Regions from separate parts of the Fusibacter sp. JL298sf-3 genome, predicted to be linked through region 2. Evidence: a T-box and tRNA genes for the amino acid it is inferred to sense, from the RefSeq annotation. Region 2 holds a T-box; the other holds one or more tRNA genes.
What was found. The T-box of region 2 lies ahead of metG (methionine--tRNA ligase). A T-box ahead of a tRNA ligase gene usually reads a tRNA of that ligase, here a tRNA-Met.

Region 1 (4,416 bases), 500 kb from region 2:
CAGATATCACACTGTCAAGAAAAGTTTCTATCGAGGGAGCAGGTGCCTGTACCGTAAACCGACACAGGTAGGAGAGTAGAGAATACTAAGGCGCGCGAGAAAACCATTGTTAAGGAACTCGGCAAAATGACCCCGTAACTTCGGGAGAAGGGGTGCCGGATCAGGTTAAGAGCTAGATCCGGCCGCAGAGGATAGGCCCAAGCGACTGTTTACCAAAAACACAGGTCTCTGCTAAATCGAAAGATGATGTATAGGGGCTGACGCCTGCCCGGTGCTGGAAGGTTAAGGGGAAGTGTTAGTTTAGGCGAAGCACAGAACTGAAGCCCCAGTAAACGGCGGCCGTAACTATAACGGTCCTAAGGTAGCGAAATTCCTTGTCGGGTAAGTTCCGACCCGCACGAAAGGCGTAACGATTTGGGCGCTGTCTCAACAATGGACTCGGTGAAATTGTAGTACCGGTAAAGATGCCGGTTACCCGCAGCTAGACGGAAAGACCCCGTGGAGCTTTACTGCAGCTTGGCACTGGATAATGGTATATGATGTACAGGATAGGTGGGAGACTAAGAATATAGGACGCCAGTCTTATAGGAGTCGCTGTTGGGATACCACTCTTTGTATACCGTTATTCTAACTATGGACAGTGATCCTGTTCTAGGACAATGTCAGGTGGGCAGTTTGACTGGGGCGGTCGCCTCCTAAAGAGTAACGGAGGCGCCTAAAGGTTCCCTCAGCGCGGTTGGAAATCGCGCGAAGAGTGTAAAGGCAAAAGGGAGCTTGACTGCGAGAGAGACATCTCGAGCAGGGACGAAAGTCGAGCTTAGTGATCCGGTGGCACCGCATGGAAGGGCCATCGCTCAACGGATAAAAGCTACCCCGGGGATAACAGGCTTATCTCCCCCAAGAGTCCACATCGACGGGGAGGTTTGGCACCTCGATGTCGGCTCGTCTCATCCTGGGGCTGAAGTAGGTCCCAAGGGTTGGGCTGTTCGCCCATTAAAGAGGCACGCGAGCTGGGTTCAGAACGTCGTGAGACAGTTCGGTCCCTATCTGCTGTGGGCGTAGGAAATTTGAGAGGAGCTGTCCTTAGTACGAGAGGACCGGGATGGACAAACCTCTGGTGTATCAGTTGTTCTGCCAAGAGCACTGCTGAGTAGCTAAGTTTGGAAGGGATAAGCGCTGAAGGCATCTAAGCGCGAAGCCCCCCTCAAGATGAGATTTCCCATCTTTTAATAGAGTAAGACCCCATGAAGATAATATGGTAATAGGCCTGAGGTGTAAGTGCAGCAATGCATTCAGCTGACAGGTACTAATAGGTCGAGGACTTGACCACGCTTTAGAGTTAAGAGGATTTATCGGTTCTTATATATACAGTTTTGAAGGTACTAACCTTCACAGTTTCATAGTTAAGCAATTCAGTGACGAAGGCGGAGGGGCAACACCTGTTCCCATACCGAACACAGAAGTAAAGTCCTCCAGCGTCGATGGTACTTGGCGGGCAGCTGCCTGGGAGAGTAGAACGTTGCTGATTTATTGCGGGTATGGCGGAATTGGCAGACGCGCTAGACTTAGGATCTAGTGACTGGTTCGTGGGGGTTCAAGTCCCTCTACCCGCACCACTGGCCCCTTGGTCAAGCGGTTAAGACACCGCCCTTTCACGGCGGTAACAGGGGTTCGATTCCCCTAGGGGTCACCAATTATTTTGTGAGCATCAGCTCACATCCGGGAGTATAGCTCAGCTGGGAGAGCATCTGCCTTACAAGCAGGAGGTCATAGGTTCGATCCCTATTACTCCCACCATTTCAAAACTGCGTTTTGAGCCACAAGGCGGCGTAGCTTAGTTGGCTAGAGCGTTCGGTTCATACCCGAAAGGTCGGTGGTTCGAGTCCACTCGCCGCTACCAATAGTTTTTTAATAGGGTCCATTAGCTCAGTCGGTAGAGCACCTGACTTTTAATCAGGGTGTCCCGCGTTCGAGTCGCGGATGGATCACCATTTTTTAATTGTGGGCGTATAGCTCAGCTGGTTAGAGCGCACGCCTGATAAGCGTGAGGTCGGTGGTTCGAGTCCACTTATGCCCACCACAATTAAAAAGCCCAGATAGCTCAGTCGGTAGAGCAGGGGACTGAAAATCCCCGTGTCGGTGGTTCGATTCCGCCTCTGGGCACCAATTACAAATCGATAAGTTGACAACATGATGTGTATCATGTTTTTTTATATGAGATCAGACAGACGTTCTGATCTTTTTTGATTGTAAAAATGTCCTTATAATTTTAAAAAAGAATACAATAAAGGTGGATTTCATAACTTATATGGTATATAATGGTATTGTGTGACATAATAAAATTGGAGGTACATAACAGTGAAAAATTTAAAACGTCATATGTCATTATATGCATTGGGGGTTTTGCTCATTGCCTTTTGGCTGCCGTGGATTCAAGTCGCAACGACTTTCGGTACTGCGTATGGCAAATGGGGGATTTCGATTCCCAAACTCGTAATGGTGTTACGTGAGGGGAGTCATCTCTCTATGGCGGGAATCACAGGGTGGCGCTTCGCGCTAACAGCTTACTATTTGATTCCCGCGCTTTGTGTGTTAACAGGAGCGCTTTATTGCGTCAAACAAAAGAAATGGTTTAAACCAGCGCTTGCTTTGACGTATCTCGCAACCATTGGCTTATTGCTGGCGCTACCAATAGTGCTGAAAAAGGGCATGGACGGTTACTTGGCCTTACTTCTCACTTCTAAGGTGAGCTTTGGTTACTTTGTCGCATGGGCTGCTGCTATTGTCGGTGTTGTGGGTTTTGTCATCAACTTAAAGCTGGATTACTTTGAGGATCATCTCGTAGACAACGACGTCTTTAAAAGTGGCAAGCGCGCTTTGGAAACAGAAGACCCTTATAAAAAAGGTTTTTTGTTTATCGGTATAGGCTTCGTATTTGCCTTGTTGTTCCCTCTGTTTTCGGCAGACTGGGAAGATACTCTACTCGCAGGGCTCTTAGTTGCCGTTGCGGTACTGGGCTACTTAAAAGTTAAGTCACCTGTTGGCGAAAAGACCGCTGAGACGCTATCGATTTTTAGTAAGTTTGTAGAAGACATAAAGGCGCAGTCGAAGCTGTTAAATGGGCTTTCTAAGAATCATATAACCATTCAAGTGGTGTCATTTGCAATTATTGTCGTCAATGCATTTAGCATTAGGGGGTATCTGATCAATCAGTTTATAGATGCGGCCACCTTCTTTGCTTGGTTGGCACTTGGTATTTTACTGGTAATCACTTTTGCCGAACGCAATAAAAAAGCGGTTTATCAGATTCTGTATTTTAGTTTTGCTATCTTTTGTTACACTTTCCTCTACAGTGCCGTTCTATCGGGCTACGGTATTATCCGGTTGTCAGCCGGACTCAAGGCACTGGTTTCATGGTATGTTTTACAAACAGCTCGAGAGTGTTTGGAAAAGACAGAGGCCTCTTAAGAGGTGACGCCTATAAAAAAACGGTGCGCGGAGAGGCGTACCGTTTTTTAGCTCTTTAAGACAGAGAATTTTTGAAGTGTTTTAAAGCATTTAAGTGATAGGCGCGAACAGCTTCTGTGGCGCCCTCTAGTGAGACGAGAACACTGAGATGGGTATACCCCTTCTTGATGTTTTCAAATGCTTGGTGGATGGCTTGAAGGTCTGACGCGTCGTATAGAAAAAGCTTCTGATCGTTGATAAGCGTTCGACGTTTTTTTTCCACAGCCATCAAAGTCGCGAGCATGTCCTCGTAGGTGCCGATAGATTCCCCGCGGTCGTATTGATCAATAAGTGACTGAAGTTTTTTTTCACTGGCTTCAATGTAAGCGTATAAGCTCTTTCGACCGTTGGGCGGTTTGATATAGTAGTTGACGAGGGTTCCGATAGAAAGCCCGATAAACGTATCAAAGCTTCTAAATACCGCGTATTGAAAGCGCGTTACTTCATCGTTGTTCACGAGAATGGCAATAAAGACTATGGTTGAAATCTTTATGGATTTTTTGAGTTTCAGTTGATTGGAAATGTAAATCAATACAATGACGCCAATCCCCACAGATAGGGGCTGGGTCGGTAGCGTATACGAAAATACAATGGCGATGACAGCGCCGATAGCAGTTCCGATCATGCGGTTTTTACCGACGCTGACAGATTCGGAAACTGAAGACTCCATGGCAATGGCAGATGCAATGAGGGCAAAGAAAGGGTTATCGACGCCTAATGCCCTTGTGAGCAACAAGGTTAAGCTGACGGCGATCCCGGTCTTTATCGTTCGCATCCCAATGGGATGTAGTCGCATAACTATAATGGCCTCCCTGTTTAATTAAAGCTATTATAACAGGAAAAACGCCTAGGTGTCTCTCCTCTAGGCGTTTATTACCAAATCTTAAAGATCTAAGAACCCCATATTTG
Region 2 (4,416 bases):
TTCTCAAGAAGTATTGCTTGCCAGTGAGGCTATGGCGGTGATGACCGACGATACACACACGCGGTCAAAAGCGCTTGAAGACGGTATTCGTGTGGTGTCAAATGAGTTAAAGGCGCATGTGGGGTGCGTCGACGACAGCATTACACATCTCATGCAGATAGAGTTGATTATAGGTAAGATGAACGATGCCTTTGAGCAAATTTTTGAAAAGACAGAGGGGATTAAAACCGATGACCACCGTTTGGTTCACGACATTAGGGGACTGCGGGGGGAACTGAAACTCGCTAAGGAAGCGTTGTCGGGACACGAAGAGGCGTTGACGGCGAACTTGACGGCTTTGGCAGAGGGCGGTTTAAAACTCGCTGATGATGCGGAAGCTGCTATTTTTAAGTTTGAAGAGCACCATCGGTGCATGTGTCATCTCAGAGACAATTATAAAAAAATTGACGATTTAAGCATCCGATTGGAAGGGGTGCTGAACAGCGACGGTTATTAAGGGGACAGGAGGCCGGTAATGTTGCTTTCAAAAGATATCAAATTGCCGATGCCTGTGGCACACAGGCAAAAAGTTCGGATTCAGGAAGAAGCGCAATTTTGGAAAAGTGGGACGTTATTTTTTATGAGGAAGTACCCTTCTAACGGCGGCAGTATTAAGAAGTGTACGTTGAAGTCGGGAAGTGTTTACGCGTTGGAAACCGGTGTGCTGTACACGGCGGGCATGACGTTGCCGCCGATGCGCGCTAAAATTGAGGGGTACTACGCCTGTTCCGACGCGGAGTTGACGACCTATGTCATCGATGGCGACTCGTATGAAGCGACGGCGCGGGATATGATTCAAGCCCTTAGGGTGATGCAAGTACTCAAAAGCGTGGGTACGGGAACAGCTGTTGTCAAGGCCACCGTTCAAAAGCTCATTTTAGCCCTGTCGCTCCACGGAGAAGAAGCTTATACGTTGATGCAGGCTGCACGGTACAGCGAAGCTGTTCTAAAGTGTAATGTCTCAACACAGCAGTCGTTGAACCTCCTCGAAGATTTCATCGCGGTATACGGCTTGGAAACGCATCAGCTGATTGAAAAGGTGCAGAAGCCGCTGTCACCAGATGCCGCGGAACCTGTCCACGTGCTTAAAGCGGCGATGCTCTACGCCCAAGGACTCTCAATAGATGCGATATCGACTTACGGTGTCCACGGAGACGTCGTCGAGGCGCTGAGAACAGTGACAGACGAAAACTATGAATTTTTTATATCTGTTTAATGCTATTTTAACTTTTAAATTGTATGATAAAGGTATCAAAGATAAACGAGGAGGCTATTATGCTAGTAACCACAACCCCTGCTGTCGACGGGCGTCAAATCGTCGAATACAAAGGCATCGTCTTTGGCGAGGTCATTAGCGGCGTCAATTTTATTAAGGACTTTGCCGCAGGTTTGTCCAACATCTTTGGCGGACGCTCCGGTTCTTATGAAGGTGAGTTAATTGAAGCGCGTGAGTCAGCTCTTAGAGAGATGGAAAAGCGTGCGCGTGCCATGGGTGCCGATGCCGTCGTAGGTGTTGACATCGATTACGAAGTGCTCGGACAGGGCAATATGCTCATGGTGACCGCTTCTGGTACGGCTGTGGTGCTGGGCTAGGTGATGGCAAGTAAGAAATGAGGGCGTGTGCAGACACGGCCTTTTTTCATTTGAGAAGTCGTCGGCGAAGGCGGCGTGATATGCGAACAGACGCTTGTCAAAAGCCAACGGCTGTGGTAGAATAATGCCAATCAAATTTTAAATGTAGTGATAGGAAGAGTACCCTGTAAATTGTGCAAGAGAGTCGGTGGCTGGTGTGAATCGATGACGAGGCGCAGGTGAAGATGGCCCTTGAACAGCCTGTGTGAATGCAGCGGCTTGAGCACAGGTCGGTTTGTACCCGTTACAGTACGTTCGACAGATGTCGACAAGAGCGAAAGGTGGCGAGACCTTTCGGAATAAGGGTGGTAACACGGCGATTTCGTCCCTTGACGGGGATAGAAGTCGCTTTTTTGTTGAAAAAAAGTCCGATGAGTAAGAGCCGTTTACAAACGGTCAGGAGGTCTGAACATGTCTAAAGGGAAATACTATTTAACAACGGCCATTGCCTATACGTCAAAAATACCGCATATCGGCAATGTTTACGAGGCGATTTTATCCGATGCGCTGGTGCGTTTTAAGCGCGAGCAGGGGTACGATACGTACTTTTTAACGGGGACAGATGAACACGGTCAAAAGATTCAGGAACAGGCGGCAACAGACGGTAGGACGCCGCAGGCACATGTCGACGAAATCGCCGGTGAAATCAAGCGCATTTGGGACCTCGTCAATGTGAGCTACGACCAGTTTATCAGGACGACAGATGACCAACATAAGAAAGTCGTTCAAAAGATTTTCAAGAAGCTTTACGACAACGGCGACATCTACAAGGGCAAGTACGAAGGCTGGTACTGCACCCCATGTGAGTCCTTTTGGACGGAATCACAACTGGTAGACGGCAAGTGTCCGGATTGCGGCGGCGCCGTTGCTCAGGCCAGCGAAGAAGCGTATTTCTTAAAGTTGAGCAAGTATCAAAAGCAGCTTGAAGAACATATTGAAAACAACCCGGAGTTTATTTGGCCGGAATCCCGAAAAAACGAAATGCTGAACAACTTTATTAAGCCGGGCCTTCAAGATTTGTGTGTTTCAAGAACGAGCTTCAGTTGGGGCGTGCCTGTTGAGTTCGACCCGGGCCACGTGGTCTACGTTTGGATCGACGCGCTCAGCAATTACATCTCAGCAATAGGCTTTGATCCGGACGGCTCTTCTGAACAGTTTAACAAGTTGTGGCCGGCAGATCTACACGTTATCGGAAAGGATATTGTGCGTTTCCATACCATCTATTGGCCGATTATCCTTATGGGTCTCGGGGTTGAACTGCCGAAGCAGGTTTTTGGCCACCCGTGGCTGTTGACCGGGAAAGATAAGATGAGCAAGTCGAAGGGCAATGTGATTTACACAGACGATCTCGTGAGTCTTTTCGGGGTGGATGCGGTGCGTTATTACGTGCTTAGAGAAATGCCGTTTGCCAACGACGGTACCATTACGTACGAAATGATGGTTTCGAGAATTAACACGGATTTTGCCAACATCTTGGGCAACCTCGTTACACGTACGGTGTCGATGATCCAAAAGTATTTCGACGGTGTCGTACCGGCGCCGACAGTTGAAGACGCATTAGATGCGTCCTTAAAGACGCTGGCGGTTTCCACGGCAAAAAATGTCGAAGCCCATATGGACGCGTACCATGTGGCAGAGGCTTTAGAGGATATTTGGGCACTGCTGAGAAGAAGCAACAAGTACATCGATGAAACGACCCCTTGGGTATTGGCGAAAGACCCTGCCGATAAAGAGCGCTTGGGGACTGTACTTTACAACCTCCTCGAAAGCATTCGTTTCGCGGCAGTTCTTTTAAAATCGTTCGTTCCGGATACTGCGGAAAAAATACTGACGCAAATTCGCGCCGAAGTCACGTCACTCGAGAGCTTGGCCACTTTCGGTGTGACGGCGGTCGGAAGTTCAGTAGGCGCTGCGGAAGCCGTCTTTGTCCGAATGGACGAAGCGGCCAAACTCGAAGAAATTGAAGCGATTAAAGCCAAGTACACACAACCGGAAGAGGTAGAACCCCCTCTTGAACTCAAAGAGGAGATTACCATTGACGATTTTTCCAAGATAGATTTGAGAGTTGCCAAGATTTTAGAGGCTAAGAAGCATCCAAAAGCCGATCGACTCCTAATTCTCCAGTTAAAAGTCGGTCCTGAAAAGAGACAAGTGGTTTCGGGAATCGCCGGACATTACGACCCGCAGGCCCTCGTAGGCCGTGAGGTCATCCTCGTGGCAAACCTCAAACCCGTTAAACTCAGAGGTGAGTTGTCGCAGGGCATGATTCTCGCTGCGACAAACGGCGACGACCTCAAACTGGCTTCTGTAGAGATTAAAGACGGCAGCGTTGTCTCATAAGTGCTTCAATAGCGTTTCGCGGCATCTGAAATGGCGATGCGCTCTTTAAGAAATATACCCTGTGCGGAAAGACACAGGGTATTTCTTTTTACCGCAAATTAAGGCATAATAGTAAGTAGAGAACACATTATAGAAGGGAGGTCTTATTCGATTTTTCGAATAAACCCATTATGATTTTTGATTCACACAGTCATTTAGACAATTCACAATTTGATCACGATAGAGATTTGGTCATTCGACGTGCCGAACTCAATGGCATCGGCTACGTCTTAAATCCAGGTGCAGATTTGGCTTCCAGTAGAGCCGCTGCCGAACTTGCAGAGGCACATGATTTCATCTATGCAGCAGTGGGGGTACACCCCCATGAGGCAAAGCATATGGACGAAGAGATGCTCTCGGAGATAG

Region 1: it encodes a tRNA-Met, which carries the amino acid that the T-box ahead of metG (methionine--tRNA ligase) is inferred to sense. The anticodon was not compared.

The regions. Positions count from the first base shown of each region.
Region 1 is NZ_CM132608.1:1,649,067-1,653,482, reverse strand. It holds rRNA gene ACR6HW_RS07995 (23S ribosomal RNA) at 1-1,330, shown strand, start outside; rRNA gene rrf (5S ribosomal RNA) at 1,412-1,528, shown strand; tRNA gene ACR6HW_RS07985 (tRNA-Leu) at 1,533-1,616, shown strand; tRNA gene ACR6HW_RS07980 (tRNA-Glu) at 1,619-1,693, shown strand; tRNA gene ACR6HW_RS07975 (tRNA-Val) at 1,722-1,797, shown strand; tRNA gene ACR6HW_RS07970 (tRNA-Met) at 1,824-1,900, shown strand; tRNA gene ACR6HW_RS07965 (tRNA-Lys) at 1,916-1,991, shown strand; tRNA gene ACR6HW_RS07960 (tRNA-Ile) at 2,004-2,080, shown strand; tRNA gene ACR6HW_RS07955 (tRNA-Phe) at 2,091-2,166, shown strand; gene ACR6HW_RS07950 (hypothetical protein) at 2,380-3,468, shown strand; gene ACR6HW_RS07945 (FUSC family protein) at 3,524-4,282, opposite strand; gene ACR6HW_RS07940 (hypothetical protein) at 4,391-4,416, opposite strand, start outside.
Region 2 is NZ_CM132608.1:2,150,378-2,154,793, reverse strand. It holds gene ACR6HW_RS10265 (hypothetical protein) at 1-496, shown strand, start outside; gene ACR6HW_RS10260 (hypothetical protein) at 515-1,255, shown strand; gene ACR6HW_RS10255 (putative heavy metal-binding protein) at 1,315-1,632, shown strand; T-box leader at 1,771-2,004, shown strand; partial or broken gene metG (methionine--tRNA ligase) at 2,071-4,011, shown strand; gene ACR6HW_RS10245 (TatD family hydrolase) at 4,182-4,416, shown strand, end outside.